4 regions of the Pantoea agglomerans genome follow, and region 4 is predicted to be linked to each of the others. Evidence: riboswitches for the same ligand, from Rfam matches in the RefSeq annotation. Region 4 holds a riboswitch; each other region holds the start of a gene.

Region 1 (7,283 bases), 1.7 Mb from region 4:
GCATCAGCACCGTGCAGCAGGCGTACCACGTGCTGGAGGAGAAGCAGCTGATTACGCCGCAGCCGCGTTCCGGCTATTTCGTCGCGCCGCGTAAGGCTACGCCGCCGGTTCCGGCGCTGACGCGTCCGGTGCAGCGTCCTGTTGAGATTACGCAGTGGGAATCGGTGCTGGATCTGCTTGAGAGTCGTCTTGAAGGCGATGTGCTGCAGCTGGGTAGCGGTATGCCTAACCTCACGCAGCCTACCCTTAAGCCGCTGTGGAAAATCCTCAGCCGCCAGGCGCAGCGGCAGGAAACGCAGATCCTCAGCTACGACAATCTGTATGGCGTCACCGTTCTGCGCGAACAGGTGGCGCGGCTGGCGATCGACAGCGGCTGCCAGCTGTCGGTTGACGATATCGTTATTACCACCGGCTGCCATGAGGCGCTGTCGGTTTCGATCCGCGCGGTATGCGAGCCGGGCGATATTATCGCGGTGGAGTCGCCGTCGTTTCACGGCATCATGCAGACCCTGCGCGGCTTCGGCATTCGCGCCATTGAGATCCCTACCGATTCGGTCACCGGTATCAGCCTGGAGGCGCTTGAACTGGCGTTTGAGCAGTGGCCTATTAAGGCGGTGATGGTGGTGCCCAACTGTAATAATCCGCTGGGCTTTATTATGCCGGAGTCGCGCAAGCGCGCGCTGCTGACGCTGGCGCAGCGTTTTGACGTGGCGGTGATTGAGGATGACGTATACGGCGAGCTGGCCTGGGAGTATCCGCGACCATCCACCCTGAAATCGCTCGATCTGGATGGTCGGGTGCTGCTGTGCAGCTCTTTTTCGAAAACGGTCGCGCCTGGCCTGCGTATCGGCTGGGTTGCGCCGGGACGCTATCGCGATCGCGTGCTGCATATGAAATATATCGCCACCGGCTCGAGCAACACGCTGGCGCAGCATGCCATGGCGGAGTTTATTCGCCAGGGCTACTATCAGCCGCATCTGCGGCGCATGCGCCAGCTCTACCAGCGCCACTACGACTGCTTTAGCTGCTGGGTGCGCCACTATTTTCCCTGCGGCATCTGCGTGTCGCGTCCGCAGGGCGGCTTTATGATGTGGGTCGAACTGCCGGAAGCGTTTGACGCCGTGCGGCTTAATCGCGAGCTGCGCGATTCGCATATTCAGATTGCGGTTGGATCGCTGTTCTCCGCGTCGGGAAAATATCGCAACTGCCTGCGATTGAGCTTTGCGGTAACGCCGGATGAGCATGTCGAAAAGGCGCTGGAAAAAGTAGGCCAGGCCGTCGAGCGCGCGATAGCCGCCTGCGCGAGCGAACACTCTCCAGACTCCCTGCAGCATGAAACCCTCCTGACGAAATAGTGAGGCAGGGCCGGAGTGGGTGAAGGGGAGGTCCCGGCCCTGGCCGGGCGGAATACCCGGCGAAAGCCACTGTAGCGCGGCAGAAAAACGGCGCGAGCGAGAAAGTCTGTCGCTGCGCGCCGTTTTCCACGCTTTTTACCGGCGTTGCGGGATGTTGCCCCGTTTTGCGCGGCGCGTTCCGCGTTATAAACCCGGCGGCGGTTCCGCCAGCGCAAGCAGCGCCTGGGTCGCGGCGCGCCAGTCCGGTGCCTGGGTAATGGCGCTGACGACGGCGATGCTGCCGACGCCGGTCGCCAGCACTGCCGGCGCGCGCGCCAGGCTAATGCCGCCAATCGCCACGGTGGAGATGCCTTCAAGCCGCGCAATATGCCGCTGAAGCTCGATCAGCCCCTGCGGCGCCGACGGCATCGCTTTGGTCTGGGTAGGAAAAATATGCCCCAGCGCGATATAGGAAGGGCGTATCGCCAGCGCGCGATCCAGCTCGTGGTCGTCATGGGTCGACAGGCCCAGCCGCAACCCCGCCTCACGAATGGCGTTAAGATTTGCGACATCCAGATCCTCCTGGCCCAGATGCACGCCGTAGGCGCGATGCTTAATCGCCAGCCGCCAGTAGTCGTTGATAAACAGACGGGCGTTGTAACGCTTGCCGAGCGCAATCGCCTCTGCAACCGCAGGCTCAACCGCCTCGTCCTGCTGATCTTTAATGCGCAGCTGGATCGTGCGCACGCCGGCCTCCAGCAGTCGCGCAATCCATTCCACGCTGTCGACGACGGGGTAGAGCCCTAAGCGCGGCGCGGTGGTGGGAAAGGGGGCGTTCACAGCTTCTCCTCGTTCAGCGCGTCGGCTGAGTGATAAAGCTCGCCGCCGCGGCGGCGAAAGGTTTCAGACATCTGCTGCATGCCGATTGCGATCGGCTGCGCCTCGCCTTGCTGACTGGCAGCATAGTCGCGCACCTCCTGGCTGATTTTCATCGAACAGAATTTCGGCCCGCACATCGAGCAGAAGTGCGCGACTTTGCCTGACTCCTGCGGCAGGGTTTCGTCGTGATAGGCGCGCGCGGTGTGGGGATCGAGCGCCAGGTTAAACTGATCCTCCCAGCGGAATTCAAAGCGCGCCTTGGACATGGCGTTATCGCGGATCTGCGCGCCGGGGTGCCCCTTCGCCAGATCCGCCGCGTGGGCGGCGATCTTATAGGTAATCAGCCCCTGCTTAACGTCCTCTTTATTCGGCAGGCCGAGGTGCTCTTTGGGCGTTACGTAGCAGAGCATGGCGCAGCCGAACCAGCCGATCATGGCGGCGCCGATGCCGGAGGTAAAATGATCGTAGCCGGGGGCGATATCGGTCGTCAGCGGGCCGAGCGTATAGAATGGCGCTTCGTGGCAGTGCTCCAGCTGCTCGGTCATATTGCGGCGGATCATCTGCATCGGGATATGGCCGGGGCCTTCGATCATCACCTGCACGTCATACTCCCAGGCGATCTTCGTCAGCTCCCCCAGCGTGTGCAGCTCAGCGAACTGCGCCTCGTCGTTGGCGTCCTGAATCGAGCCGGGACGCAGGCCGTCGCCGAGCGACAGAGCGACGTCATAGGCGGCGCAGATTTCACAAATCTCGCGAAAGTGTTCGTAGAGAAAACTCTCCCGATGATGCGACAGACACCATTTAGCCATAATCGACCCGCCGCGCGAGACGATGCCGGTGAGCCGCTTTGCCGTCATCGGCACATAGCGCAGCAGCACGCCGGCGTGGATAGTGAAGTAGTCGACGCCTTGCTCCGCCTGCTCCAGCAGCGTGTCGCGGAAGACCTCCCAGTCGAGATTTTCCGCAACGCCGTTGACCTTCTCCAGCGCCTGGTAAACAGGGACAGTGCCGATGGGGACCGGGCTGTTGCGCAGGATCCACTCGCGCGTCTCATGGATATAGCGGCCGGTAGAGAGATCCATCACGGTATCGGCGCCCCAGCGCGTCGACCAGACCAGTTTCTCTACCTCTTCTTCGATGGAAGAGGTGACCGCTGAGTTGCCGATATTGGCGTTGACCTTGACCAGAAAGTTGCGGCCGATAATCATCGGCTCCGATTCGGGATGGTTGATGTTGGCGGGAATGATGGCGCGTCCGGCGGCCACCTCCTGGCGCACGAACTCAGGGGTAATATTTTCCGGCAGCTGCGCGCCAAAGCCGTAGCCCTCATGCTGCTGGCGCAGCACTTCGCTGCGGATGCGTTCGCGACCCATGTTCTCGCGCAGGGCGATAAACTCCATTTCCGGCGTGATGATGCCCTGACGCGCGTAATGAAGTTGGGTGACGCGCCGTCCCGCCTTTGCACGCCGCGGCTGCGGCAGCCGCTCGAAGCGCAGATGGTCGAGCCCGTCGTCGGCCAGCCGCTGCTGGGTATAGCGCGAACTGGTGTGCGTCAGAACGTCGCTGTCGTCGCGCGCGGCAATCCAGTCGGCGCGCAGCTTCGCCAGCCCGCGCTGCACGTCGATAACCGCCTCGGGATCGCCGTAGGGGCCGGCGGTATCATAGACCGGCACGGCCTCATTCTCTTCATAGCGTGGACGATCTTTATCGCCGCCGAGCAGCGTCGGGCTAAGCTGGATCTCACGCATCGGCACGCGAATATCGTCGCGGCTGCCCTGGATCCAGATACGTTTCGAGTTGGGGAAAGCGACGCCGCTCTGAAGCGCCTCAATAAAGGCCTGCGCCTGAGCGCGCTGTTCACGTCGGTTGGTTTTGGTCGTAGACATAGCAATTTTCCTGTTGAGGGGGAACGTTGCTTGTCCGGAGTTCGGAAGGAGTAACAGAGACGGCAGGCAAAAACGCCAGCGTACTGATGATATTTACTCTTGTTCCCTTCGCAGGTTCTAACCTGATCAGGTTCCGCGGATCCCGAATTAACGGTCTCAGCCCTTGCGGGCACTCCGACAAGATTTCGTTTTACGCTTTACACGCAAAACGCCCGTGCACATGGCACAAAAAACAAAACGGGTTTTCGACGAGAGAACCGAAAACCCGTTCAGCATAGAAGGGCTGGTTCAGAATAACAAGCGATTTACAATTGGCTAACCTTAAGCCGGACGCGACAGCTGCGTGCTGTCGTTGGCTACCGGCGCGCGCACCAGGCTGTTGTCCCAGGCGAGCTGAATTAACTTGTCTTCCAGGGTAAAGCGCGCTTCCAGCACTTCGCCGACTTCCGACAGCGCCAGCTGAAAATCGACGCAGTTATCATCGTCGATCGACTGCTGCAGATGGCCGTCATAAAGCTGCATCAGGCGCTCGGTGTTGGCCTCCAGCGGCGGATAGACCTGCGCGGCGGCAATCATCGGGCTGTCGCCTTCCATCTCATTAATGATGCGCTCGTAAATGCTGAAGTGGCCAGCGGAAAGATAGTCGACCAGGCCGTGACAAAAATTGTCGAGCGCCTGCTCGTCTAAGGTGGTGAGCGCATCTTTGTTCGGCTTCAGCCCAACCAGATGGTAATAAGAAACAAGTAGCTGGCGACGGGCGTCCAGCCACGTATCTACCAGTTCGTTGCTGCCACCTACGCGCTCGGTCAGGACGTTTAACTGGTTAAGCATATCTGACTCCATGTAAAGAAAGTTCCCTTCCCGTCGCGCTGTGGCTGGCGTGGTGCCGCCTGCAAGCTGGACGATTTAGGGTATAGTTGTTTGTCTACACACTTAACATCAGGACTTCAGCGTATCGATAGGACGCTAAGGATGACGATTAGATGCAACATGAGATCTCAAGCGTAGACGCTGGATGGTGGATTGTCAGCCATGAACAGAAACTTTGGTTGCCGCAGGGCGATCTGCCTCACGGCAGCGCCGCTGCGTTTAAGCTGGCCGGAAGCAGAGCGCAGGCGGTTGGCGAGTGGCAAGGCGAAACGGTATGGCTGGTGTGTGAAAATCGCGATCGCGATATGTTTTCGGTGCGTCAGCTGATCGATGAAGAGCCGGGGCTGTTTCAGCTCGCCGGGCGCGCCGTACAGCTGGCGGAGTTTTACCGTTCGCATCGCTTCTGCGGCTACTGCGGCCACGAAATGCATCTGAGCAAGCATGAAAACGCCTGTCTGTGCGGACACTGCCGCGAGCGCTACTATCCGCAAATCGCGCCCTGCATTATCGTCGCTATCCGCCGCGGCGACGAAATATTGCTGGCGAACCATGCGCGTCATCGCAACAGCATTTATACCGTGCTGGCGGGCTTTGTCGAGGTGGGCGAGACGCTGGAGCAGGCGGTCGCGCGCGAGGTGATGGAAGAGAGTAACGTCCGCGTCAAAAACCTGCGCTACATTACGTCGCAGCCCTGGCCCTTCCCGCATTCGCTGATGATGGCCTTTATGGCGGAGTATGACGGCGGCGATCTGCAAATCGATAATAAAGAGCTGCTGGACGCCGGCTGGTACCGCTACGACGCGCTGCCGCTGCTGCCACCGCCGGGCACCGTGGCGCGCCGGCTAATTGAAGATACCGTCGCCATCTGCCGCGGCGAGGCGTAAGAAGTGTTACACTACGCGCCTGAAATTGAGAGAGTCCTGAAATGAGTGAACTGAAGAACGATCGTTATCTGCGTGCCCTGTTACGTCAACCCGTCGATATCACGCCGGTATGGATGATGCGACAAGCCGGGCGTTATTTGCCGGAGTATAAAGCGACGCGCGCCGTAGCCGGCGATTTTATGTCGCTGTGCAAAAACGCCGAACTGGCGTGTGAAGTGACCCTGCAGCCGCTGCGCCGCTATCCGCTCGACGCGGCGATCCTCTTCAGCGATATCCTGACTATTCCCGACGCGATGGGACTGGGACTCTACTTTGAAAGCGGCGAAGGCCCGCGCTTCTCTAATCCGATTACCTGCCGCGCCGATGTCGACAAACTGCCGGTGCCCGATCCAGAGCAGGAACTCGGCTATGTGATGAACGCCGTGCGCACCATTCGCAAAAACCTCAACGGCGAAGTGCCGCTGATCGGTTTTTCCGGCAGTCCCTGGACGCTGGCGACGTATATGGTTGAAGGCGGCAGCAGCAAGGCCTTCACTAAAATCAAAAAAATGATGTATGCCGATCCCGCTACGCTCCATGCGATGCTCGATAAGCTGGCAGACAGCGTCATTCTCTACCTCAACGCGCAGATCCGCGCCGGCGCGCAGTCGGTTATGGTGTTTGACACCTGGGGCGGCGTATTGACCGGCCGCGATTACCGCGACTTCTCGCTCTACTACATGCATAAGATCGTCGACAGCGTGCTGCATGAGAACGAAGGGCGCCGCGTGCCGATTACGCTCTTCACCAAAGGGGGCGGGCAGTGGCTGGAGGCGATGGCCGCGACCGGCTGCGATGCGCTCGGTCTGGACTGGACCACCGATATTGGCGAGGCGCGTCGTCGCGTTGGCGATAAAGTCGCGCTGCAGGGCAACATGGATCCGTCTATGCTTTATGCGCCGGCTGCGCGTATCGAGCAGGAAGTCGCGGGCATTCTCGACGGCTTCGGCGCGGGCAGCGGTCACGTCTTCAATCTGGGGCATGGCATCCATCAGGATGTGCCGCCAGAGCATGCAGGCGTGTTCGTTGAGGCGGTGCACCGCCTCTCAGGCCAATATCATCAGGAGTAAGTATGGACATTGCTGCACTGCGCGCAGAACAGATACAGCGCGCTGCAGAGGTCGTGCGGCAGGATGATTTCGACGTTCTGCCGCCGCGTTTTATCGGCGGTGCCGACGTCGGATTCGAACAGGAAGGGGCGGTGACGCGCGCCGCCCTGGTTATCCTCGAATATCCTTCCCTGAAGCTGGTGGAGCATCGCGTCGCGCGCATCGCCACCACCATGCCCTATATTCCCGGCTTCCTCTCTTTTCGCGAATATCCTGCGCTGCTGGCGGCATGGGAAATGCTTGAGCGCAAACCGGATCTTCTTTTTGTCGACGGACACGGCA
Region 2 (7,283 bases), on a different replicon from region 4:
GATAGCGCGCCGCGTCGAATCGGCCGGCATCGCTGGCGAACAGCGGCAGCGTCGCCTGCCACGCCTGATGGTTAAGCGGCGTATCGAGTTCCGGGTAAGCGCGGATAAATGCCTGCCAGACCGCTTGCGGATGCGCGCGCAGGTAAGCCACCCCCTCGTTCAGCCCGTGAAGAAACTTGCCAATGCGCGGATCGGTCGCCGCCGTATTAGCGTTGGCCAGCAGGATCAGTTCGTCATAGGCGGGCACCCCGTGATCTTCCGGCTTGAACGTCAGGGTATCCGCGCCCTGCTGCTTAAGCTCCAGCAGCTCATAGTTGCGATAAATGGTCATCGCGCCGCTGATTTTGTGGCTGAGCAGCGCCGAGGCGGCATCCATATTGAGGTTGATCAACTTCACCTTATCAACGTCCACGCCCGCTGACCTGAGCATGGTCTGGATGGCGACATCCTCAAAGCCGGGAATAGCGTAGCCGAGCGTTTTTTCCTCGAAATCTTTTAGCCTGTGGATATCGCTGCTTTTCAGCGCGGTCAGGGTATTGAGCGGCTGGTCGATCAGCGTGCCGACGCGGATCGCCGGCACCCCTTTATCCACCAGCGTGTAGAGCTGCGGCTGGTAGCCTACGGCGAGGTCCGCCTTCCCTGCCGCAAGCAGCAGCGGCACCGAGGCGGAGTCCGCCGGCGCAATCATCTCGACGTCCAACCCCTGACGCGCAAAGGCGCCGCTCTCTTTGGCGGCAAAGATCGCCGCATGGTTGGGATTAACGAACCAGTCGAGCAGCAGGCGCACCTTCTGCGCCGCCTCGGCGGGCGCGGCCGCAGCGATCAGCAGCGCCGCCAGCATCAGCATCACTTTTTTCACGATTATTCCTTATGCAGAGTAGAGAAAGCGGCGGCGCAGCAGCGCGACAACGCCGGATAACAGCAGCGCCAGCAGCATTAACAGCGCCAGCGCGGCGAAACTGAGCGGCGTGTCGAGACGCGCGCTGGCGTGCATCATCAGATAGCCAAGCCCTTCGCTGGCACCGACCCATTCGCCGATCACCACGCCTACTGGCGCGAGGATCGCCGCCATCTGCAGGCCGGAAAAGAAGTTCGGCAGCGCGGCGGGCCAGCGCACGTGCAGAAACAGCCGCAGCCGCGATCGGTTCATGGTCTGCGCCAGCTCCAGCCAGCCGGGCGGCGTGCGACACAGCCCGTCAAACAGCGACAGACAGAGCGGGAAAAAGACGATCAGCGCCGCGACCGCCACTTTGGAGGCGACGCCGAAGCCGAGCCACAGCACCAGCAGCGGCGCCAGCGCGAATACCGGAATGGTCTGGCTGGCGGCGACCAGCGGAAACAGCAGGCGGCGCAGCAGCGGACTGGCGGCCATCGCGATCGCCAGCAGCACGCCCGCGCCGCCGCCCAGCAGCAGCGCCAGCGCAATCTCGCCGAGAGTATAGAGCGCGTGATGGGCCAGCAGAGCGTGCTGTTGCCGTAGCGCCTGCCCCACCGCCTGCGGAGAGGGCAGCATAAATGCGGGCACGCCGCTGTAGCGCGCCAGCTGCCACGCGCCGCCGACGATCGCCAGCAGCCAGGCCAGGCTTAGCAGGCGCTTAATCATGGCTGAGCAACTGAAACAGCTGGCTTTGCGCCCGCAGGATCGCCTCTGACTGCGCCGCGCGCGGCACCTCGCCATCGGGGGCGGGCACGTCGCGGACGCGCAGCGGCACATCCTCCAGCAGCCAGATATCATGCGCCAGGCGGCACGCCTCGAGCGGATCGTGCGTCACCAGCAGCAGCGTTTTACCGCGCAGCAGCCCGGCGGTCAGGCTCTGCAGACGGAGTCGGGTCATCACGTCGAGCGCGGCGAACGGCTCATCCATCAGCACCACCGGGCGATCCTGATAGAGGGTGCGCGCCAGCGCGACGCGCTGGCGCATGCCGCCGGAGAGGGAATCGGGCCGCGCATCCCCCAGCCCGGCGAGGTCAACCTGCGCCAGCAGCGCCTCGGCGCGTTTGCCGTCGGGCCGCTGGCCGTTGAGCCGTGCGCTGAGCATGACGTTGTCGCGCACCGACAGCCAGGGATAGAGATCGTCACGCTGCCCCATCCAGGCGACCTGCTGCGACAGCGCCCCCGGCAGCGAGCTGCTGACGCCTCCCTGCTGCGGCGTCGACAGACCCGCCGCCAGTCGCAGCAGCGTGCTCTTGCCCGCGCCGCTGCGGCCCAGCAGCGCGCTGGTTTTGCCGCCGCGCAGCCGCAGGCTAAAGCGCGCGCAGAGGGGTTTGCTCTGCCAGCCGAAGGTGACGTCGTCGAAGAGAATATCGGGGCCGCACGGCGTCAGGCTCATAGCTGGTTCGCCGCGATAATCGCCAGCTGGCTGACGCCGCGCTGCGCCAGCGCGTCCGCCGCCTTCGCCGCCCGAATGCCGCTGGCGCACACCAGCACCACGCGCCGACCGACCGGCGGCTGCCATGTGGCGATCGCCTCAGGCAGCAGCCGCTCGACCTGCGCCGCCACGCTGTGCGGCGCTTCCGCCAGGCTGCGCAGCTCAAGGATACAGTCATCGTCACGCAGCAGATCGCGATCGATAAAGGGAACGGCGGGCTGCGTCGGCTCCTGTGCGTCGTCAAAGCGAAAGGCGCGGAAGTGCCACTGGCTAAAGTCGCAGTTCACCAGGCTACCGAGCGGCGACGGCGTCAGGCCAAGCAGCACGCTGAGCGCCATCTGCGCCTGCATCGCGCCCAGCGTTGCCACCGCTGGCCCCATAACGCCCGCGGTCGCACAGCTGGCGGCCGAGGCGGGCAGCCGCGGAAACAGGGCACGATAGCCCGGCGCGGTGCCGCAAAAGCCACCGACATAGCCCTGCCGTCCCAGCACCGAGGCGCTGATCAGCGGAATATTGCGCAGCTGGCAGGCGTCGGAGAGCGTATAGGTCACGGCGAAGCTGTCCGCCGCGTCGATCGCCAGGTCCACCTGCGACAGCGCCTGCCCGACGGTACTGGCGCGCAGCGCCTGCTGCTGCGCCTCGGTGATGCAGTCGCGGTTGCGCGCGGCCAGCGCACGCGCGGCGCAAAACGCCTTCGGCTGGCCAACATCCTCCTCGGTGTAGAGCGTCTGGCGATGCAGATTGTGCAGCTCCACCCGGTCAGGGTCCCAGATGCGCAGAAAGCCGACGCCCGCCCCCGCCAGCAGCGGCAGCAGCGCCGATCCCAGCCCGCCCGCGCCGACCACCAGCACGCGCGCGGCGCGCAGCCGCCGCTCTCCCGCCTCGCCGATTTCCGGCAGCATCTGCTGCCGCTGATAACGATTCATCATCTTGTCCTGTTAGCTGAGCTGCGCCAGACCAAACACTGGCGTTGACGCGGCGGCCATATCGCGCCGCTCCATCAGGCCCGCCTGATGCGCCTGATGCCCCGCGCGGATCGCATCCGCGAAGGCGCCCGCCATCGCCGCCGGATCCTGCGCTTTCGCCACCGCGGTATTGAGCAGAATGGCGTCAAACCCCATCTCCATCGCCTGCGCCGCCTGGCTCGGCGCGCCGATACCGGCGTCAATCACCAGCGGCACCCCGCTGAACCAGGCGCGGAAGCTGCGCAGCCCTTCGATATTGCGCAGCCCCTGACCAGAGCCGATGGGCGCGCCCCAGGGCATCAGCACTTCGCAGCCCGCCTCCAGCAGCTTTTCGCCGACAATCACATCCTCGGTGGTATAGGGAAAAACCTGGAAGCCGTCCGCGCAGAGAATGCGTGCCGCCTCTACCAGCGCGAAGGGATCGGGCTGCAGCGTGTCGGCGTTGCCGATCACCTCCAGCTTTATCCAGGGGGTGTCGAAGAGTTCGCGCGCCATATACGCCGTGGTCACCGCCTCTTTCACGCTGTGGCAGCCAGCGGTATTGGGGAGCACGCGGCGGTTGAGCTGGCTGAGCAGATCGCGAAACGCGCCGCCCTGGCTGCCTTCGCGCCGCAGGCTGACGGTGATGATCTCCGCCTCCGCAGCGCAGATCGCCTGCTGCAAAACAGCGGGCGACGGGTAGCCAGCGGTGCCAAGCAGAAAACGCGAACGGGGAACAAAGCCGTAGAACATGGTTTAGCCTCCCTGCATCGGCGACAGCACTTCGAGACGGCACCCCGCCTCCAGCCGCTGGCTCTCATACTGCGCGCGCGGCAAAAACTGGCCGTTATAGGCGCTGGCGACGCAGGCGGCGTCGATCTGACGCTCCTGCAGCAGCGCGGCGACCGTCGCCGCCTCGGTTTCCACTCGCTGACCGTTAAGTTCGATTTGCATCATTCGACTCCTGACTAAGCAGTTGTATAAGCTGCTGCGCCATGGCGGGCGCAAGCAAAAAACCGTGGCGGTACATGCCGTTAAGGGAGAAAACGCCGTCGCGGTAGCGCACTTCGGGCAGGTTATGGCGATAGGCGGGACGCCGTCCCGTCCCGCTCTCGACAATGCGCGCTTCGGCCAGCGCCGGGTGGATGCTCCAGGCGGCGCTGAGCAGCTCCATCATGGCGCGGGCGCTAATCGGGCTGGCGTCGTCGCTCTCGACCATAGTGGCGCCGAGCATAAAGCGGCCCCCGGCGCGCGGCACCAGATAGCAGGGAAAACGCGGATGCAGCAGCCGGATCGGCCGGGAGAAATGAAGTTCGTCGCACTGCAGGATCAGCATCTCGCCGCGCACCGCGCGCAGTTCAGGCTGACGTTCCACGGCGTGAATGCCGCGGCAGTCGATAAGGGTTCCGCCTGGTTTACCGCGGTGAAAGGCGACGCCGCGCGCCTCCAGGCTGGCGCGCAGCTGGCGCAGGGCGTCGCGCGGATTAAGATGCGCTTCATCGGGAAAAAACAGGCCGCGCGCAAAGCGCCCCGCCAGCTCAGGCTCAAGCTGCGCGGGATCCGCCCACTGGTGCTGCCGCGTCATGCGGGCAAAGCGCGTCAGCTCCGCCGCGTCGCGCGGCGACGCCACCACCAGCGTGCCCTGATGCGCGACGCCGTCAACCCGCTGCGCCCACCATCCGGCGGCGCGCTGCCCCAGGTCGATAACCTGTTCAGGCGCGCTCTCCCCTTCGCAAAAAGGCGCCAGCATACCGCCTGCCCAGTGCGACGCGGGGGTCTCGTCGCTGACGATTACCTCTGGCGTTTCGCCCTGTTCAGCCAGCAGCGTGGCGACGCATAGCCCGGCGACGCCGCTGCCGAGTACCGACCAGCGGCTCATGACGCGGTCCTGACAGAGAAAAGTGTTTGAAATAGAGTTAGGTTCACGCTGGCCTCGACGTTGACGACCCGTGATACGTGAAGGGAAAGAGCGTGAGCAATGATCGAGCTCGCGCGGCAGGCATCTCATAAAGCGTAAAAACAATGAGATACAAGTCTTCCTACGCCAGTATCAACTGGGTCAGGTTCAAAGGGTCGCTAAACCGCGCGCTGCGCTATTAGCCTCTCAGTCTCTCTGGCGAGACTCCCCCGACGGCCATTAGTTGTAGGGCAACTGCCTGCCCGACGTCAAGTACGGCGTGTTAATCAGCGGTCTCGCTGCGGGCAGTGAATCGCGCTGACGCCACCCGGCGCCGCTCGCTTAAAACCGAGTAGATACCGGCGAACGCCACCAGGCTGGCACCGATCAGGGTGAGCTTTTCCGGCAGCGCGCCCAGGAAAATCACGCCGATAATCACCGACCAGAGCAGCGAGCTGTAATCGAACGGGGCCAGCAGCGAGGCGTCAGCGTAGCGCATGCTCAGCGTCAGCAAAATTTGCGTCAGTCCGCCGCACACGCCGCATCCCAGCAGCAGAAGCAGCTGCTCGCCCTGCGGAAAGCGCCAGCCAAACGGCAGCGTCAGCAGCGAGGTGGCGCCGGTCATAGCGGTAAACCAGAAGGCGATCGCGCCCGGCTTCTCCTTGCCGCTCAGATAGCGGATCTGAATCAGCGCGCCCGCCGTGCAGAGCGCCGAGAGCAGCGCCAGCAGCACGCCGACGGAAGCGGCCAGGCTGGCCACCGTCAGCCTGGGCGGGCCGCTGAGCGACAGGTGGCCGGAAAGCATAATCACGATCCCCGCGAAACCGGCCACCACCGACAGCCAGCGGTTGAGCCGCACCTTTTCACGCAGCACCACGGCGGCAAGCAGCACGGTGAACAGCGGCGCGGCGTAGTTGATGGCGGTGGCGTCGGTCAGGGAGATATAAATCAGCGAGAGATAGCTCAGGTACATGCTGCAGGTGCCCGCCAGGCCGCGCCCGATATGCCCTTTCACATTGCGGGTTTTTATTCCCTGAATAATGCCGCCCTGAAAGGTCAGCCATAGCAGCAGCGGTATTACGCCTACCAGCGAGCGGAAGAAGATCACCTCCCCGACCGGCAGCGCCCCCTCCAGCCCTTTTACGCAGGCAAGCATCAGCGTCGAGCTAAGGGTCGCCATAATTTTAAGTGAAATTCCCGTCGACGCGCTCACGTCGCGCTCCTTATTTGCCCGATGCAGAAAGTGAGCCTTCAGGTTAACGCAAAGGCGCGGGGCAGGCGGCGGGAAACCGCAGTAAATACAGCGTATTCTGCCTTTATGAACCTGACGCGCAGCATAAATATGCGCGCGATTTTTCCACCCGCGCCACGCTGCCGTCAAAAAAAAATTAATTACCGGTTTGCTTAGGGCGAGTGAATATAATTTCTCGCCGCAGCGGCGTACGCGGCCATCGCCAGACAAAGCGGCCGCAGCTGAAAAACCAGGCCAGAATAAATTTATATATTTCCGCAGACGCAAAAGCAGAAACAATATCCAAGCAACTGAAGTTAATAGGATTTAAACACTTGCCCTCTCTCAGCACTCGCTGGCAACCTCAAGTCACCGCAGGTTATATAAATCGTTTACTAAACCGTCAGTTAAATAGCCGTGGCAAAAAAAACAGCGCTGCTCGCCCTTAAACTCAAAAAGGCGTCTTATTATTAATGCTGATCCCTAAACAGGTGGATTTAATAAGCCAGCGCGAAATTAAATGTGACAAACCTCACATATGTGCCAGGCTTATTCTTATCCGAAAACGATGTGCAAGGAGCGAAGCATGAGTAATCAAAACGACAAAACACTCGTCCCGGTTGAATTTCCAACACCCTCTTTTCCGGGCCAGAAACAACCTGTGCCAGGACTTGCCAGCAAAATGGATCCGGTTCCGGACCACGGGGAAACCACCTATCGCGGCACGGGCCGCCTGACCGGACGTAAGGCGCTGATTACCGGCGGCGATTCCGGTATCGGCCGCGCCGTCGCTATCGCCTACGCCCGTGAAGGGGCTGACGTGGCGATTAACTATCTGCCTG
Region 3 (7,283 bases), 2.0 Mb from region 4:
AACATCGTCGTCGCCGCGCCCGGCCTGCCCGGCATCAGATCCTGAAACCACAGCATGCCGATACCGGCGATAATGCCGATAAACACCGCGTTAAACAGCTGCAGCACCATCAGCGCGGTCTGCGAAGCGAACATCGCCAGCCCGGCGTAAAACAGAATGCCCGCCGCCAGCGCGATCAGCATCAGGTTGCGCTTGCCGACGCGCTTCGCATAGTGACCGGCCAGCAGCATCACCGGAATTTCCAGCCCGGCCGCCGTGCCCATCAGCAGCCCCGCCAGCTTCTCCGGCAGGCCGAGCGTGACGCTGATATAGAGCGGCATATCGATGATATACATGGTGTTGCAGGTCCACATCGTCACCGAGGCGATAAACAGCAGTCGCACGTCGCGGTCGCGCCAGCCGCTTAACGGCATGCCGCCGCTCTGCATCAGCGGCTCGGCGCGCGGCACCGACGGCAGGGTGAACTTGATCAGCAGAATGCAGAGCAGAAACAGCGCCGCCGCCACCAGGAAGAGCGTCACAAAGCCAAAGTTAAGCGCCAGCGCAAACGACAGCGGCGGGCCGATGACCCAGGCGAGCGAAAGCTGGGCGCGCATCACCGAGCTGAACATCACCGCTTCGCGCGCCGACCGATCGGCATACTCGCGCGCCAGCGCGAAGATCTGCGGCATTGACACGCTGGCCAGCGCCGAGAGCAGCACGCCCAGGGTAATCAGCGTCAGATAGTGGCGGGTAAAGGCGAACAGCAGCGCGTTGCAAAACGCCATCGCACAGCAAAAGAGGATCAGCGTGCGGCGATCGCCGCGGCTGTCAGAGCGCTTCGCCACCAGCATGCTGACCAGGATGCCCGCGATGGCGTTAACGGTAAAAAAGAGCCCGACCCAGAGGGGGCGCGCCTGCACTTCTCGCGTCAGAAACAGGCTCAGCGTCGGCGCCTGCAGCGCGCCGGCAACGCCGATCATAAAAGAGGCGGCCATAAAGGCGAGAAAGACCGGATTGATACGGCGCTTCCGGGTTAACAGCGACTTCATAGCGACATCCCTTTACGGTGGTAAAAGCAGGAAAACAAGAGAGAGGATTCTAGCGCAACAGAAAAAAGCCAGCAGGAAAAATCTCTGCTGGCGGTGTAATTGCACCCTACTCAGAAAGATCCCGCCGCAGCGGAATCGTGGTCGAGCGCCATTCCGTATTGAATGCCTCCCGCTCTTCCAATAGCGCTCAGTTTGCCCTTAATATGAGGCAGGAAAAACTGAGCGCTTTTCACAGGGAGTTCCTCTTTTATGTCCTCATCACGCCTTAAGCAGCAGTTTATCCGCCTGTGGCAAAGCTGCCAGGGCGAAAGCCAGCTGGTCACGCTCAGCGAGCTGGCTGAGCAGCTGCACTGCTCGCGTCGCCATATGCGTAACCTGCTTAACGCGATGCAGGAGGCGGGCTGGCTCACCTGGCAGGCAGAGGCGGGACGAGGCAAGCGCTCGCAGCTTATTTTCCGTTATACCGGCCTGGCGCTGCAGCAGCAGCGCGCTGAGGATCTGCTGGCGCAGGATCGCATCGATCAGCTGGTGCAGCTGGTGGGCGACAAGGCGGAGGTGCGCCAGATGATCCGCGCCCATCTCGGCCGCAGCTTTCGCCAGGGTAAACATATTCTGCGCGTGCTCTACTATCGCCCGCTGCTAAACCTGCTGCCCGGCTCGCCGCTGCGCCGTTCTGAAACGCATCTGGCGCGTCAGATCTTCAACGGCCTGACGCGTATAAATGAGGAAAACGGGGAAGTAGAGGCGGATATCGCCCATCACTGGCAGGCGATCTCGCCGCTGCACTGGCGTTTTTACCTGCGCCCGGCGATCCGCTTTCATCACGGCCGCGAGCTGGAGATGGCGGACGTGACGTCGAGCCTGGAACGCCTGCGTCCGCAGCCGCTCTTCTCCCATATTCAGCGCATTGATTCACCCGCGCCCTGGACGCTGGATCTCCATCTGAGCGAACCCGACGACTGGCTGCCGTGGCTGCTCGGCAGCGTCAGCGCCATGATCCTGCCGCGTGAATGGCCGCAGATGCGCGACTTCGCCCGCCATCCGGTCGGCACCGGCCCCTATCGCGTAGTGCGCAACCAGCAGAGTCAGCTGAAGATCGAGGCGTTTGACGACTACTTTGGCTTTCGCGCCCTGATCGATGATGTCTCTATCTGGGTGCTGCCGGAGATTAGCGACGAGCTGGTTTACGCCGGCGTGCGTCTGCAAGGTGCCGCCGAGGATGAAAAACTGGAAGAGAGCCGTCTTGAAGAGGGCTGCTATTTTCTGCTGTTCGACCAGCGCTCCGCTCAGGGACGCGATGCCGCCGTCCGGCGCTGGCTCTGCCATCTGCTGAATCCCGTCGCCCTGCTTAACTATGCCGAGGCTGGCTACCAGCGCTACTGGTATCCCGCTTACGGCCTGCTGCCGCGCTGGCATCATCGCCGCGATCTTACGCCGGCGACCAAGCCGCCCGGGCTGGAGAGCCTGACGCTGACGTGGTACAGCCAGCACGTGGAGCATGAGGGGATCGCCAGCGCGCTGCGCCCGCTGCTGGCGCAGCATAACGTGCGGCTGATTACCCGCGCGGTCGAGTATGAAACCTGGCATCAGGGCGAGGCGGAAAGCGACATCTGGCTCGGCAGCGTCAATTTCACTCTGCCGCTGGAGTATTCGCTGTTCGCCCAGCTCTACGAGCTTCCGCTGCTGCATCACTGTCTGCCGCTCGACTGGGAAGCGGACGCCGCGCGCTGGCGAGGCAAAACCCTGCCGCTGGCGGAGTGGAGCAAACGGCTGCTGGATGCGGATAGTCTGCATCCGCTGTTTCATCACTGGCTGCTGCTCGAAGGCCAGCGCAGCATGCGCGGCGTGCGCCTGAATACCCTCGGCTGGTTCGACTTTAAATCCGCCTGGTTCGCGCCGCCGACGCTGTGACGCTTTCCCCCTGGCGACGAAATGTCTAGAATGAGCCGTTCTCAACGGGGTGCCTGCAAAAGGCTGAGAGAAACCCGTCGAACCTGATTCGGTTAATACCGACGTAGGGATTTGAGAGGCTGCTACGCTCAGATCCTTTGCGACTCATAACAATTCTCCCTCAGGAGCGCAAAGTGGTTAAACAGATCCTCCCTCTGCTGATGTTGCTGTCCGTGCCGGCGCTGGCGGCAAAACCGGCCCTGACCGTCTACACCTACGACTCCTTTTCCGCCGAATGGGGCCCCGGCCCGGCGGTGAAAAAAGCCTTTGAGGCGCAGTGCGGCTGCGAGCTGCGCTATGTGGCGCTGGAGGATGGCGTCTCGCTGCTGAACCGCGTGCGCATGGAAGGCAAAAACAGCAAGGCTGACGTGGTGCTCGGCCTCGATAACAACCTGCTACAGGCGGCGCAGCAGACCGGCCTGTTCGCTAAAAGCGGGGTCGATCTCCATAACCTGACGCTGCCGGGCGGCTGGCAGGATCAAACCTTCGTGCCCTTCGACTACGGCTACTTCGCCTTCGTCTATGACAAAACGCGCCTTAAAAACCCGCCCACCAGCCTGAAAGAGCTGGTGGAGAGCCCGCAAAAATGGCGCGTGATCTACGAAGATCCGCGCACCAGCACCCCGGGTCTGGGTCTGCTGCTCTGGATGCAGAAGGTTTACGGCGACAAGGCGCCAGAGGCCTGGCAGAAGCTGGCGCAGAAAACCGTTACCGTGACCAAGGGCTGGAGTGAAGCCTACGGCCTGTTCCTGAAAGGGGAAGGCGATCTGGTGTTGAGCTACACCACCTCGCCCGCCTATCACCTGATCGAAGAGAAGAAAGAGAATTACGCCGCCGCGCCGTTCGCCGAAGGCCACTATTTGCAGGTCGAGGTTGCCGCGCAGCTTGCCAGCAGCAAGCAGCCGAAGCTGGCGCAGCAGTTTATGCAGTTTATGCTGACCCCCGCCTTCCAGAACACCATCCCGACCGGCAACTGGATGTATCCGGTGATAAAAAGCGATCTGCCCGCGGGCTATCAGACCCTGAGCGTGCCGCAAACCGCGCTGCAGTTTAGCCCGCAGGAAGTCGCGCAGCAGCGCGCAGACTGGATTAGCGCATGGCAACGCGCCGTCAGCCGCTAATCCCACTCTGGATGGTGCCGGGCAGCAGCGCCGCGCTGCTGCTGTGCGGCGTGGCGCTGCTGGCGTTCGGCGCGCTCTGGGCCAGCGCGCCGACGGGCGACTGGCGCGCGCTGCTGCACGACAGCTATCTGCACCACGTAGTGCGATTCTCTTTCACCCAGGCATTGCTCTCCGCCCTGCTGTCGCTGCTGCCTGCGATACCCCTGTCGCGCGCCCTCTACCGACGGCGTTTTCCCGGCCGTCAGCTGCTGCTGCGCCTCTGCGCCATGACGCTGGTGCTGCCCGTGCTGGTGGCGGTATTCGGCCTGCTGACGGTCTATGGCCGCGTTGGCTGGCTGGCGCAGCTCTGCCAGCTGTTCGGCGTCGACTACCGCTTTTCGCCCTATGGGCTGCAGGGCATTCTGCTGGCGCACTGCTTTTTCAACCTGCCGCTGGCGACGCGCCTGATGCTGCAGACGCTGGAGACGATTCCGGGCGAGCAGCGTCAGCTCGCCGCCCAGCTCGGGCTGCGCGGCTGGCATCTTTTCCGCCTGCTGGAGTGGCCCTGGCTGCGCCGCCAGCTACTGCCTACCGGCGCGCTGATTTTTATGCTCTGCTTCGCCAGCTTCGCCACCGTGCTCTCGCTGGGCGGCGGCCCGCAGGCCACCACCATTGAGCTGGCGATCTTTCAGGCGCTGAGTTACGACTACGATCCCGGCCGCGCCGCGCTGCTGGCGCTGATCCAGCTCGCCTTCTGCCTGACGCTGGTGCTGCTGAGCCAGCGCTTCAGCAAGGCGATACCTGCGGGCAGCGCGCAGCTGCGGGGCTGGCGCGACCCGCACGATTCGCGGCGCGCACGCATCGGCGACGGCCTGCTTATCGCGCTGGCGCTGTTACTGCTGCTGCCGCCGCTGCTGGCGGTGATGGTTGACGGGCTGCGCGGCATATCGGGCGGCGCGCTGGCGCAGCCGGCGCTATGGCAGGCGACGCTGACCTCGCTGCGTATCGCCATCGGCGCGGGCGCGCTCTGCGTCACGCTCACCATGATGCTGCTGTGGAGCAGTCGCGAGCTGCGCCAGCGCCAGCGCACGCTGCCAGCGCAGGTGATGGAGACCAGCGGCATGCTGATTCTGGCAATGCCGGGCATCGTGCTGGCCACGGGCTTCTTTTTACTTTTTAACGCCACCACCGGCCTGCCCGACTCGCCCGACGGGCTGGTGATCTTCGCCAACGCGCTGCTCGCCATTCCCTATGCGCTAAAGGTGCTGGAAAATCCGATGCGCGACAGCGCCGAGCGCTATTCGCACCTGTGCGCCTCGCTGGGGATTAGTGGCTGGAACCGACTGCGGCTGATTGAGCTGCGCGCGCTGAAGCGTCCGCTGGCGCAGGCGCTGGCCTTTGCCTGCGTGCTCTCTGTCGGCGACTTCGGCGTGGTGGCGCTGTTCGGCAGCGCCGACTTCCGAACCCTGCCTTTTTACCTCTATCAGCAGACCGGCGCCTATCGCGGCGCGGACGGCGCGGTTACCGCCCTGCTGCTGTTAGCGATCTGCCTGCTGCTGTTTACCCTGATGGAAAAATTACCTGGCCACCATGCTGACACTGACTAATCTCACCTACCTCTATCAGCATCTGCCGATGCGTTTCAGCTTCAGCGCCGAACGCGGCGAGCGGCTGGCGGTGCTCGGCCCCAGCGGTGCGGGTAAAAGTACGCTGCTCAGCCTGATCGCCGGCTTTCTGCCGGTGAGCCAGGGCGCGCTGCGCATCGACGGCGCGGATCACGCCCATAGCGTGCCGTCGCAGCGTCCGGTGTCGATGCTGTTTCAGGAGAACAACCTCTTTCCGCACCTTAGCGTACAGCAGAATATGGCGCTGGGTCTGCACCCTGGGCTGAAGCTGAACGCCGCGCAGCGGCGGCAGCTGGAAGAGATTGCCGATCAGGTGGGATTAAGCGATCTGCTGACGCGCCTGCCGGGCCAGCTCTCCGGCGGCCAGCGTCAGCGCGCCGCGCTGGCGCGCTGTCTGCTGCGCGACCGGCCGGTGCTGCTGCTGGACGAGCCCTTCTCGGCGCTCGATCCGGCGCTGCGTAACGAGATGCTGCAGCTGGTGCGGCGCGTCTGCGAGGCGCGGGCGATTACCCTGCTGATGGTGTCGCACAGTCTGGAGGATGCGCAGCAGATTGCGCCGCGCAGTTTGGTGATCGTCGATGGTCGCGTCTACTGGGACGGCGCGACCGAGACGCTGCTGTCGGGCGGCACGCGCGAGGCCGACGTGCTCGGCATCGCGCGATCGTCAGGCAAAGAACACGCGCCATAACAGCTGGCGGAACAGCGGCATCATCGGATGGAACTGGATCGCGACGAAGGCGGCGACCGCAATCGCGATGCTCAGCGGTGCCAGCCAGCGCAGGCGCGCAGGCGGCAGCCAGGCGGTGGCCCAGTCGCGGCTTTTGCCGCTGCGCCACCAGCGCCAGCCGAGCCAGCAGCCGAGCCAGACCAGCAGCGCCACCAGCAACAGCAGCCACTTGAACGCGCCGCTCTGCGCATCCTTCGGCACGTCGATCGCCACCCCCGCCAGAATGCCCGGCAGCAGATAGAGCGGCGGCCACAGCACGCAGCCAATCAGGTTCGGCGGCAGAAACTTGCGCACCGGCAGCTCAAGCATGCCGGCCGCCAGCGGGATCAGCGGACGCGTCGGCCCGACGAAGCGCCCGACCAGAATAGTGAACATGCTGTGCTGATGCAGCGCGTGCTCGGTTTTATCCAGCAGCCCTTTATATTTTTGCAGGTATTTCCAGCGGTGCAGCGGCCCCTGAAACTTCCAGCCAATGCCGTATGAGATCCAGTCGCCCAGCAGGCAGCCAACAAAGCCCGCCGCCCAGGCGGGATAAAGCCCAATCTGACCGCTACCTACCAGCGCGCCCAGGCTCGCCATCATCACGGTGCCCGGCAGCAGCAGGCCGACAAAGGCCAGCGATTCAAGAAAGGTCACCAGCGCAACGGCGATCAGCGCGTACTCCAGCGACTGCGTAAACAGATGTTGAATCCAGGCTTCCATAACCTTCCTTACTCAGACTTTGGATGCTGGATTGTCCTGAGGCGGCACCACAGCGTCAAGGTAAGAATTGTAGGGCGATGTTGACAAAAGCGCGCCGCGCGCACTGGATAAATAACCATGTTATACTCTGGCTGTTTTTTCGTCTGGA
Region 4 (7,283 bases):
CGCCCCGTTTGCCATAAGGACGAACTATGTTAGAGATTGATCGCCTCCCCGCCGACGTGCAGCGCCCGTGCTACGACCGCCGCAAGCTAAAAACCCGCATGGTGCATATCGGCTTCGGCGCTTTTCACCGCGCCCATCAGGCGCTGTGCAGCGACAAGCTGGCGGAACAGGGCAGCGACTGGGGCTATTGCGAAGTTAACCTCAACAGCGGCGAGCTGATCCAGGCGCTGCGCCAGCAGGATCACCTGTACAGCCTGACGGAGATGGCTGACGACTCGCTCACGACGCGGATTATCGGCGTCGTGACCTCGGCGCTGCACGGTAAAGGCGACGGCATTGAGGCGGTGATCGCCGCCATGAGCCAGCCAGACGTGGCGATTGTTTCAATGACCGTTACTGAGAAAGGCTACTGCCATCATCCCGCCAGCGGCGACCTTAACCCGGATCATCCCGATATTGTGCACGACCTGGCCCATCCCGATGCGCCGCGCTCGCTGCCGGGCCTGATTCTGGCGGCGATCCGCCGCCGCCGCGACGCGGGCCTGCCGCCGTTTAGCGTCATGTCCTGCGACAATATGCCGGAAAACGGCCACGTCACGCGCAACGTGATTGTGCAGCTGGCGCAGCGGCAGGATAGCGCGCTGGCGGACTATATTCAGCAGCATGTCACCTTCCCTTCGACTATGGTGGACCGCATTGTTCCGGCGATGACCGATGCCGCATTTGCCCGCCTTGCCGAACGTCTCGGCTCCAGCGATCCGGTGGCGGTTGAGGCTGAGCCTTTTTTCCAGTGGGTTATTGAGGATAACTTTGCGAGCGGTCGCCCCGCCTGGGAAGAGGCCGGCGCGGAGCTGGTGCAGGACGTACTGCCGTTCGAAGAGATGAAGCTGCGTATGCTGAACGGCAGCCACTCGTTTCTGGCCTATCTCGGCTTCCTCGCCGGCTATGAGCACATCAGCGACTGCATGGCGGACGCCAGCCTGCGCACCGCCGCGCGCAGGCTGATGCTTGAGCAGCAGGCGCCGACGCTGCGCACCCAGGGCGTCGATTTAACCGCCTATGCCGATTCGCTGATTGCGCGCTATGAAAACCGCGCCATTAAGCATCGTACATACCAGATCGCCACCGACGGCACGCAAAAGCTGCCGCAGCGCCTGCTCGACAGCGTGCGCTGGCACCTGAACAACGGCAGCAACTGCGACCTGCTGCTGCTGGGCGTTGCAGGCTGGATGCGCTATGTGGGCGGCGTGGATGAGCAAGGCGCGCCGATCGAGATCCGCGATCCGCTGAAGGCGGAACTGGCGGAGCGCGTGGCCGCCAGCGCCGAAGGCGAAGCGCGCGTGAAGGCGCTGCTGGGGATGAAGGCGGTCTTCGGCGAGGATCTGGCGCAGAATACGGCGGTGGTCGCGACGCTGACGCGCTTCTGGCTGCAGTTGCGCGAGCATGGCGCGCGCGCCACGGTGGCGCAGGTGGTCGCTTCGCTGTAATTGTTCAGTAGCAAAAGCGCTGGCGCAGTCGCAGCGCGCTGATTAGACTGACACTTTCCCAACGGGCTGGCTCAGGCCAGCCGTAATACGGATATGCCGCATGTCAATCGCCTATACCATCACCACCAGCGAACCGGTTAACCAGCAGATTTATCGTTATCTGCGTAAGGATATCGTGACCTGCGTCATTCAGCCGGGTTCGCTGCTGTCAGAAAAAGAAGTGTCCGCCCGGTTTAACGTGTCGCGTCAGCCGGTGCGCGAAGCCTTTATCAAGCTGGCGGAAGCGGGTCTGGTGCAGGTGCTGCCGCAGCGCGGCACCTTCGTGCGCAAGATCTCCGCGCGGCGCGTCGCGGACGGTCGGTTTATTCGCGAAGCGGTAGAGGTGTCGGTGGTGCGGCGCGCGGCGCTGGAGATTGAGCCGGCGGCGCTGATGGCGCTGGAGCACAACCTTCAGCTGCAGAAGATGGCCGCCGATCGCCATGACAGCCAGGCCTTTCTCAGCCTCGACGATGAGTTTCACCGCCTGATTGCCGAGAGCATCAACTGCCTGCTGGCGTGGGAAACGGTGGAGAATATTAAAGCGGCGATGGACCGCGTGCGCTTTCTGACGCTGAGCGAGGTCTCACCGCCGGACAGCCTGATTGAGCAGCACGAAGAGATTTTATCGGCGCTGAAGAACCACGACGCCGACGCCGCCGAAGCGGCAATGCGCCGCCATCTGCAGGAGATGATTTTCTCTATTACGCCGATCGCCGAGCGCAACAGCGAGTGGTTTGAGGCGCTGTAAGGGCGGCAGGCCTGCCGCCCTCTCTTTCCTACCACCAGCGATGAAAATGGTGTACCGGCCCAATTCCCCTGCCCACCTCCAGCGTATCGGCCTGCAGTAACGCCTGCTGCAGCCAGCCTTTCGCCTCGCGCAGCGTTGACTCCCAGCTGTCATAACGCGGGCGCAGCGCCGCCAGCGCAGCGGAGAGCGAACAGCCGGTGCCGTGGGTATGGCGCGTATTAACGCGCGGCGCGGTAAAGCGCTCCGCGCCGTCGCGGGTGATCAGCCAGTCCGGGCTTTCGCTGTCGCTGAGGTGGCCTCCTTTCATCAGCACCGCCTGGCAGCCCAGCGCCATCAGGGCTTCGCCTTGATCCAGCATCGCCTCTTCGCTGCGCGCCGGCGCGCACTCAAGCAGCGCCGCCGCCTCCGGCAGATTGGGGGTGATTAACGACACCTGCGGCAGCAGCCGTTCACGCACGCTGGCGATGGCGTCAGGCGAGAGCAAGGGATCGCCGCTTTTCGCCACCATCACCGTATCCAGCACCACGAAAGGGATAGCGGCGCGTTCCAGCTTCTCCGCCACGATCTGCACGATAGCGGTTTCCGCGAGCATACCGATTTTCGCCGTGTCGATGCGCACGTCGCTGAGCACGGAATCGAGCTGCGCCCCCACAAAGGCTGGCTCAATACGATACACCGACTGCACGCCGCAGGTGTTCTGCGCCACCAGCGCGGTAATCACGCTGGTCCCGTAAGCGCCGAGGGCGGAAAAGGCTTTCAGATCGGCCTGAATACCGGCGCCGCCGCTGGGATCGGTGCCGGCAATGGTTAACGCGTTAATACGCTTCATGCGCGCGCCTCCTGTGCCTGCTGCCACAGGGCGTCGATAAACAGCGTGGCGAAGCTACCGGGGGCGCCGGTCTGCGCGGCGGCGCGTTCCCCCGCCAGCGCCATCACGCGGCAGGCGCTGGCGATATTGCTTAGCCGTTCGCCGGGCAGGCTGCAAAAGGCGGCCACCACGGCGGAGAGCGCGCAGCCGGTGCCGACCACGCGCGTCATCAGCGCGCTGCCGCCGGACACGCTGAGCGTCTCAACGCCGTCGGTGACGTAATCGACCTCGCCGCTGACCGCCACCAGCGTCTGATGCCGCTGTGCCAGTTCGCGCGCCGCCTCAAGCGCCGCTTCCGCCTGATGCTGCGTATCCACGCCACGTCCACCGCCCCCCTGCTGCGCCAGCGCGAGAATTTCAGACGCGTTGCCGCGCACGGCGGCAGGCCGCAGCGGAAGGAGCTGCTGGCAGAACGCCGTGCGCAGAGTCAGCGCACCGACCGCCACCGGGTCGAGCACCCAGGGTTTTTGCGCCACGTTGGCCGCCTGCGCCGCCGCCAGCATGGCGTCGCGGCGATCGCGGGTCAGCGTGCCGACATTGATCAGCAGGGCATCGGCCACGACGGCGAACTGCGCGGCTTCATCGGGATCGATCACCATAGCGGGCGAGGCGTTAAGCGCCAGCAAAACGTTGGCGGTGATGTTCTGTACGACATCGTTAGTCATGCAGTGCACCAGCGGCTGGCGCTGGACGAAGCGGGCGAGTACAGGCGCGAAATGCGCGTCGGAAAAGCGTTGAGGTTGGCGGATCATTATAACTCCCAACCGGCGAGCAAGAAGGCGAATGCGGTCAGGCATCTGACTTCCCTACGCTGGCATTATCCAGATCAGGTGGTACGGGTATTTCTCAGCCTTCACAAAGAAGGGCACCCCGAGTCATAAGTACAAAATAAGTTACTCCCCGGCAGATTAGGGGAAGTGAGTTGCGGATACAAGCTCGCCGCGTGGGGTATTGCGTTTTGCATAACTGGTCTTAAAATCAACATCGCACAATACCCATAGTCAATGGAGGGACTTATGGCAAAAGGCGTTGTACTTTGCAAAGGAGATAAAACAACCTGCGGAGGAAAGATAATCGCGGGGACTGCCCTGGGTATTGCGTTCGGTAAGCCACAGGCCAGAGAAGGTGATCCTGGTGTAGTACCTGGTTCAGGAGGGGGCTACTTAGGCGGAGAATACTTATCACGTAAAGGAGAGGTCCTGGGTGAGTCAATATATGAGGTCATAGGTAAATAATGAAACTTATACCTGCTGTATGCACCTTTTTGTGTATCCTGTTTGGATTAATGTCGATTGGTTATTCTGTGTTAAAAAACAAACAGCATAATAAACTATGTGAAGCTTTTAAGAAAAAGTTTGGCTATTTACCCGCAGGTATAATCCTCGCTCAGGCGGGAGGGTTATTTTCATCAATACAAAAAGATTTTTATTTTATATTCCCCCTCATTGTTAAAAAAGGAAGTTTCGCAGTCAGAAACATGAACCCTGATCATTATGATTTCATTAAATATCAGCCCAAAGAAATGACTTCATGGTTAAAAGTTAAATTCACACTATTCCTGCTAGCTGCCATATTCTTTTTCGCAACCATCGTAACCTCCTATTTATTTGAATGAACACAACAAGGATTCATGCGTAATTTTTTGATTAGATCTCATTGCAGTGATTTATTGTCAGCTTACAGAAGCTATCCCATAACAAGCTGAGGGTAAGGAAAAAATATGCAGGCAGCATTGAACAGCCCCTTCGCGTTACTTTTGACCTGGGATCTGATTTAGATGCACAATATTTTTCACCTGTCCTGAACTTGTCGAAGAGAGAGACTAAGCCTGCCGTTCCCTTCTCATGGATTATGCTGGTTAAAGACAGTCTCGACAGCGGCCTCTGATAAGCGCGTTAAGAATTTTCCACTGCAGCGCCTCGCCGCCACCAGGCGTCGCGGATGCACAGAGCAGATGCTATTTCCCGACCCTGTATCGGAAACGAAAGTTAAATGGCTGGAAACGAGCGGTATACTATGACACTCATTATTTATTCTGAAAAAATCGACAGGGGTAAAAAACGCTTTACCATAAGCCAGTATCGCACGCCCATCAGTTATAAACGTTCACTGCTCCAACGATAATAAAAGATCTGCTCTACACCGCCTTTCAGCTATTCAATTGCTCATTAATGTAAAGTAATTGTATGCAATTAGCTTTCAACGCCAGCTTAGCAGGGATATTAACATGCGTGAAAAAACTTTCCGTATTGCGCTGCTGTTTAATGCCAATAAAGCGCATGACCGGCAGATTATCGAGGGCATTGGTGAATATCTTCACTCATCACATACGCTGTGGGATGTTTTTATTGAGGATGACTTCCGCAGTAACATTGTTAAAATAGGCAACTGGGATGTGGATGGTATTATCTCTGACTGTGATGATGTTGCCGTCGAGCAAGAGCTGACAAAGCTGAGCCTTCCGGTGGTTGGCATCGGCGGCTCCTATTTCTCAAAAGATGATTTCCCCCCGCTGCACTATGTCGCCACCGATAATGAGGGGCTGGTCAGGGTGGCACTGGATCACCTGATGAATAAAGGCATCCATCACTTTGCCCTCTACAGCTTTCCAGCCTGCCGCAACAAGCGCTGGGCAAAAGAGCGTGAACAGGCATTCACGCGTTGTTTACAGCAAAAAAACCGTCAGGGACTTATTTATCGCGGCCACGACATTAATATCGATAACTGGCAGCAAGCCCAGCATCACCTGATTAACTGGATTGCCTCCCTGCCCGAGGGCACCGGCATTGTCGCCGTCACCGATTCCCGGGCGCGGCATCTGCTACAGGTATGCGAAAATCTGCATATTCCGGTGCCGGAAAAAATCGCCATTATCGGCATTGATAATGAAGAGCTGACTCAGTATTTATCGCGTATCTCACTCTCCACCGTTGTTCACGGCTCTAAAAAAATGGGATACCGCGCCGCTGAGCTTTTGCATCGCTTGCTGAAGCAGAGAGTAATACCGCTACAGCGCATTGTTGTTCCGCCTCATAAGCTGATCGAACGTCGCTCCAGCGACTATCGCTCGATTATGGATCCCTATGTTATCCAGGCTATGCACTATATCCGTAACAACGCCTGCAGAGGCATCAAGGTTGAGCAGGTCATCAGTTTTGTCGGGCTTTCCAGAACCAACCTTGAGATGCGCTTTAAGGAGCATGTCGGGTTAACGATCCACGCCATCATCCATAACGAAAAAATCAATAATGCCCGCAACTTACTGATCAACACCTCACTGTCTCTGAAAGATATTTCACGTATCGCGGGCTACCCCTCGCTGCAGTACTTCTATCTGGTGTTTAAAAAAACCTACAAGGTTACGCCGAAAGAGTACCGCACTCACTATCATATGCATCACGCTGATGAATAATCGCTTGTTTGTTTTGCGTTTAGACGCTGCTTTTAACCGCGCTAAAAAAGCAAAACCCCAGGGATACGAAGTAATATTAGCGATTGTCAGCCCAGGTGAAGCACAGGATTAAAAGGTATATTTAATACCCACACGCGAACGGTACTCTTTTTTGCCGTTATTAGCCCGCCCTAAATCAGAGACATCCACATAAGGCGTCCAGTGCTGGTCATATTTATAGTTGACGTACAGGGTATGCTGCCACATGGTTTTCTTGTTATTGCCAAAGTGGAAGTCATTCTGCTTTTTCAGGAAGACCGGGTTGTAGTTAGCAAAGACCCGGTCATTTATCTGCCAGTTAAGCCATAAATTATATTCGTGTGCGTTGTTTCTCTGCTGCTCATTGTTAAGCGCGACCGATTTAAAGTTATTATGGTAATAACGATACCCGACCATAACGCCAAAAGCGGGCAAAAACTGATAGTTGGCCTTCAGGTAGGGATCGATATGGCTGCCGCTTTTCCCCCAGTTAAATATCACATCGGGTATCACCGCAAATTTATCGGTGATCGGGATAAACCAGGAGGCCTCTACTTCTGAATAGTTATTTTTGAACTCATTCATACGCGAGCCATGGTTAACCGTGTTGTGATAGGCCAGCCAGATCCTGTCATTAATAACGGTTGAAATTTGCAGCTTGGTCTGAAATAACTCACTACCGGTAAGATAAGTTTCCCGGAAGTCGAGTTC

The links. A riboswitch is a leader RNA that binds a small molecule or an ion and turns the genes downstream of it on or off. The one in region 4 is predicted to bind thiamine pyrophosphate.
Region 1: linked by a shared signal. The riboswitch ahead of thiC (phosphomethylpyrimidine synthase ThiC) and the one ahead of thiM (hydroxyethylthiazole kinase) in region 4 are both predicted to bind thiamine pyrophosphate.
Region 2: linked by a shared signal. The riboswitch ahead of LB453_RS02430 (FAD-dependent oxidoreductase) and the one ahead of thiM (hydroxyethylthiazole kinase) in region 4 are both predicted to bind thiamine pyrophosphate.
Region 3: linked by a shared signal. The riboswitch ahead of thiB (thiamine ABC transporter substrate binding subunit) and the one ahead of thiM (hydroxyethylthiazole kinase) in region 4 are both predicted to bind thiamine pyrophosphate.

The regions. Positions count from the first base shown of each region.
Region 1 covers NZ_CP083809.1:3,778,011-3,785,293, reverse strand. Annotated here, with positions in the region: gene LB453_RS20760 (PLP-dependent aminotransferase family protein) at 1-1,355, shown strand, start outside; gene thiE (thiamine phosphate synthase) at 1,539-2,174, opposite strand; gene thiC (phosphomethylpyrimidine synthase ThiC) at 2,171-4,099, opposite strand; TPP riboswitch at 4,186-4,286, opposite strand; gene rsd (sigma D regulator) at 4,421-4,930, opposite strand; gene nudC (NAD(+) diphosphatase) at 5,083-5,853, shown strand; gene hemE (uroporphyrinogen decarboxylase) at 5,895-6,962, shown strand; gene nfi (deoxyribonuclease V) at 6,965-7,283, shown strand, end outside.
Region 2 covers NZ_CP083808.1:520,401-527,683, forward strand. Annotated here, with positions in the region: gene LB453_RS02400 (ABC transporter substrate-binding protein) at 1-859, opposite strand, end outside; gene LB453_RS02405 (ABC transporter permease) at 869-1,603, opposite strand; gene LB453_RS02410 (ABC transporter ATP-binding protein) at 1,596-2,330, opposite strand; gene LB453_RS02415 (HesA/MoeB/ThiF family protein) at 2,327-3,295, opposite strand; gene LB453_RS02420 (thiazole synthase) at 3,308-4,066, opposite strand; gene thiS (sulfur carrier protein ThiS) at 4,070-4,267, opposite strand; gene LB453_RS02430 (FAD-dependent oxidoreductase) at 4,251-5,192, opposite strand; TPP riboswitch at 5,333-5,452, opposite strand; gene LB453_RS02435 (DMT family transporter) at 5,494-6,423, opposite strand; partial or broken gene LB453_RS00005 (SDR family oxidoreductase) at 7,028-7,283, shown strand, end outside.
Region 3 covers NZ_CP083809.1:3,379,898-3,387,180, forward strand. Annotated here, with positions in the region: gene LB453_RS18885 (MFS transporter) at 1-1,031, opposite strand, end outside; gene sgrR (HTH-type transcriptional regulator SgrR) at 1,281-2,942, shown strand; TPP riboswitch at 2,978-3,070, shown strand; gene thiB (thiamine ABC transporter substrate binding subunit) at 3,116-4,102, shown strand; gene thiP (thiamine/thiamine pyrophosphate ABC transporter permease ThiP) at 4,078-5,688, shown strand; gene thiQ (thiamine ABC transporter ATP-binding protein ThiQ) at 5,672-6,394, shown strand; gene LB453_RS18910 (DedA family protein) at 6,371-7,135, opposite strand.
Region 4 covers NZ_CP083809.1:1,355,185-1,362,467, reverse strand. Annotated here, with positions in the region: gene LB453_RS09115 (mannitol dehydrogenase family protein) at 27-1,487, shown strand; gene LB453_RS09110 (GntR family transcriptional regulator) at 1,588-2,274, shown strand; gene thiD (bifunctional hydroxymethylpyrimidine kinase/phosphomethylpyrimidine kinase) at 2,303-3,103, opposite strand; gene thiM (hydroxyethylthiazole kinase) at 3,100-3,894, opposite strand; TPP riboswitch at 3,929-4,025, opposite strand; gene LB453_RS09095 (hypothetical protein) at 4,159-4,377, shown strand; gene LB453_RS09090 (hypothetical protein) at 4,377-4,757, shown strand; gene LB453_RS09085 (XylR family transcriptional regulator) at 5,370-6,554, shown strand; gene LB453_RS09080 (oligogalacturonate-specific porin KdgM family protein) at 6,663-7,283, opposite strand, start outside.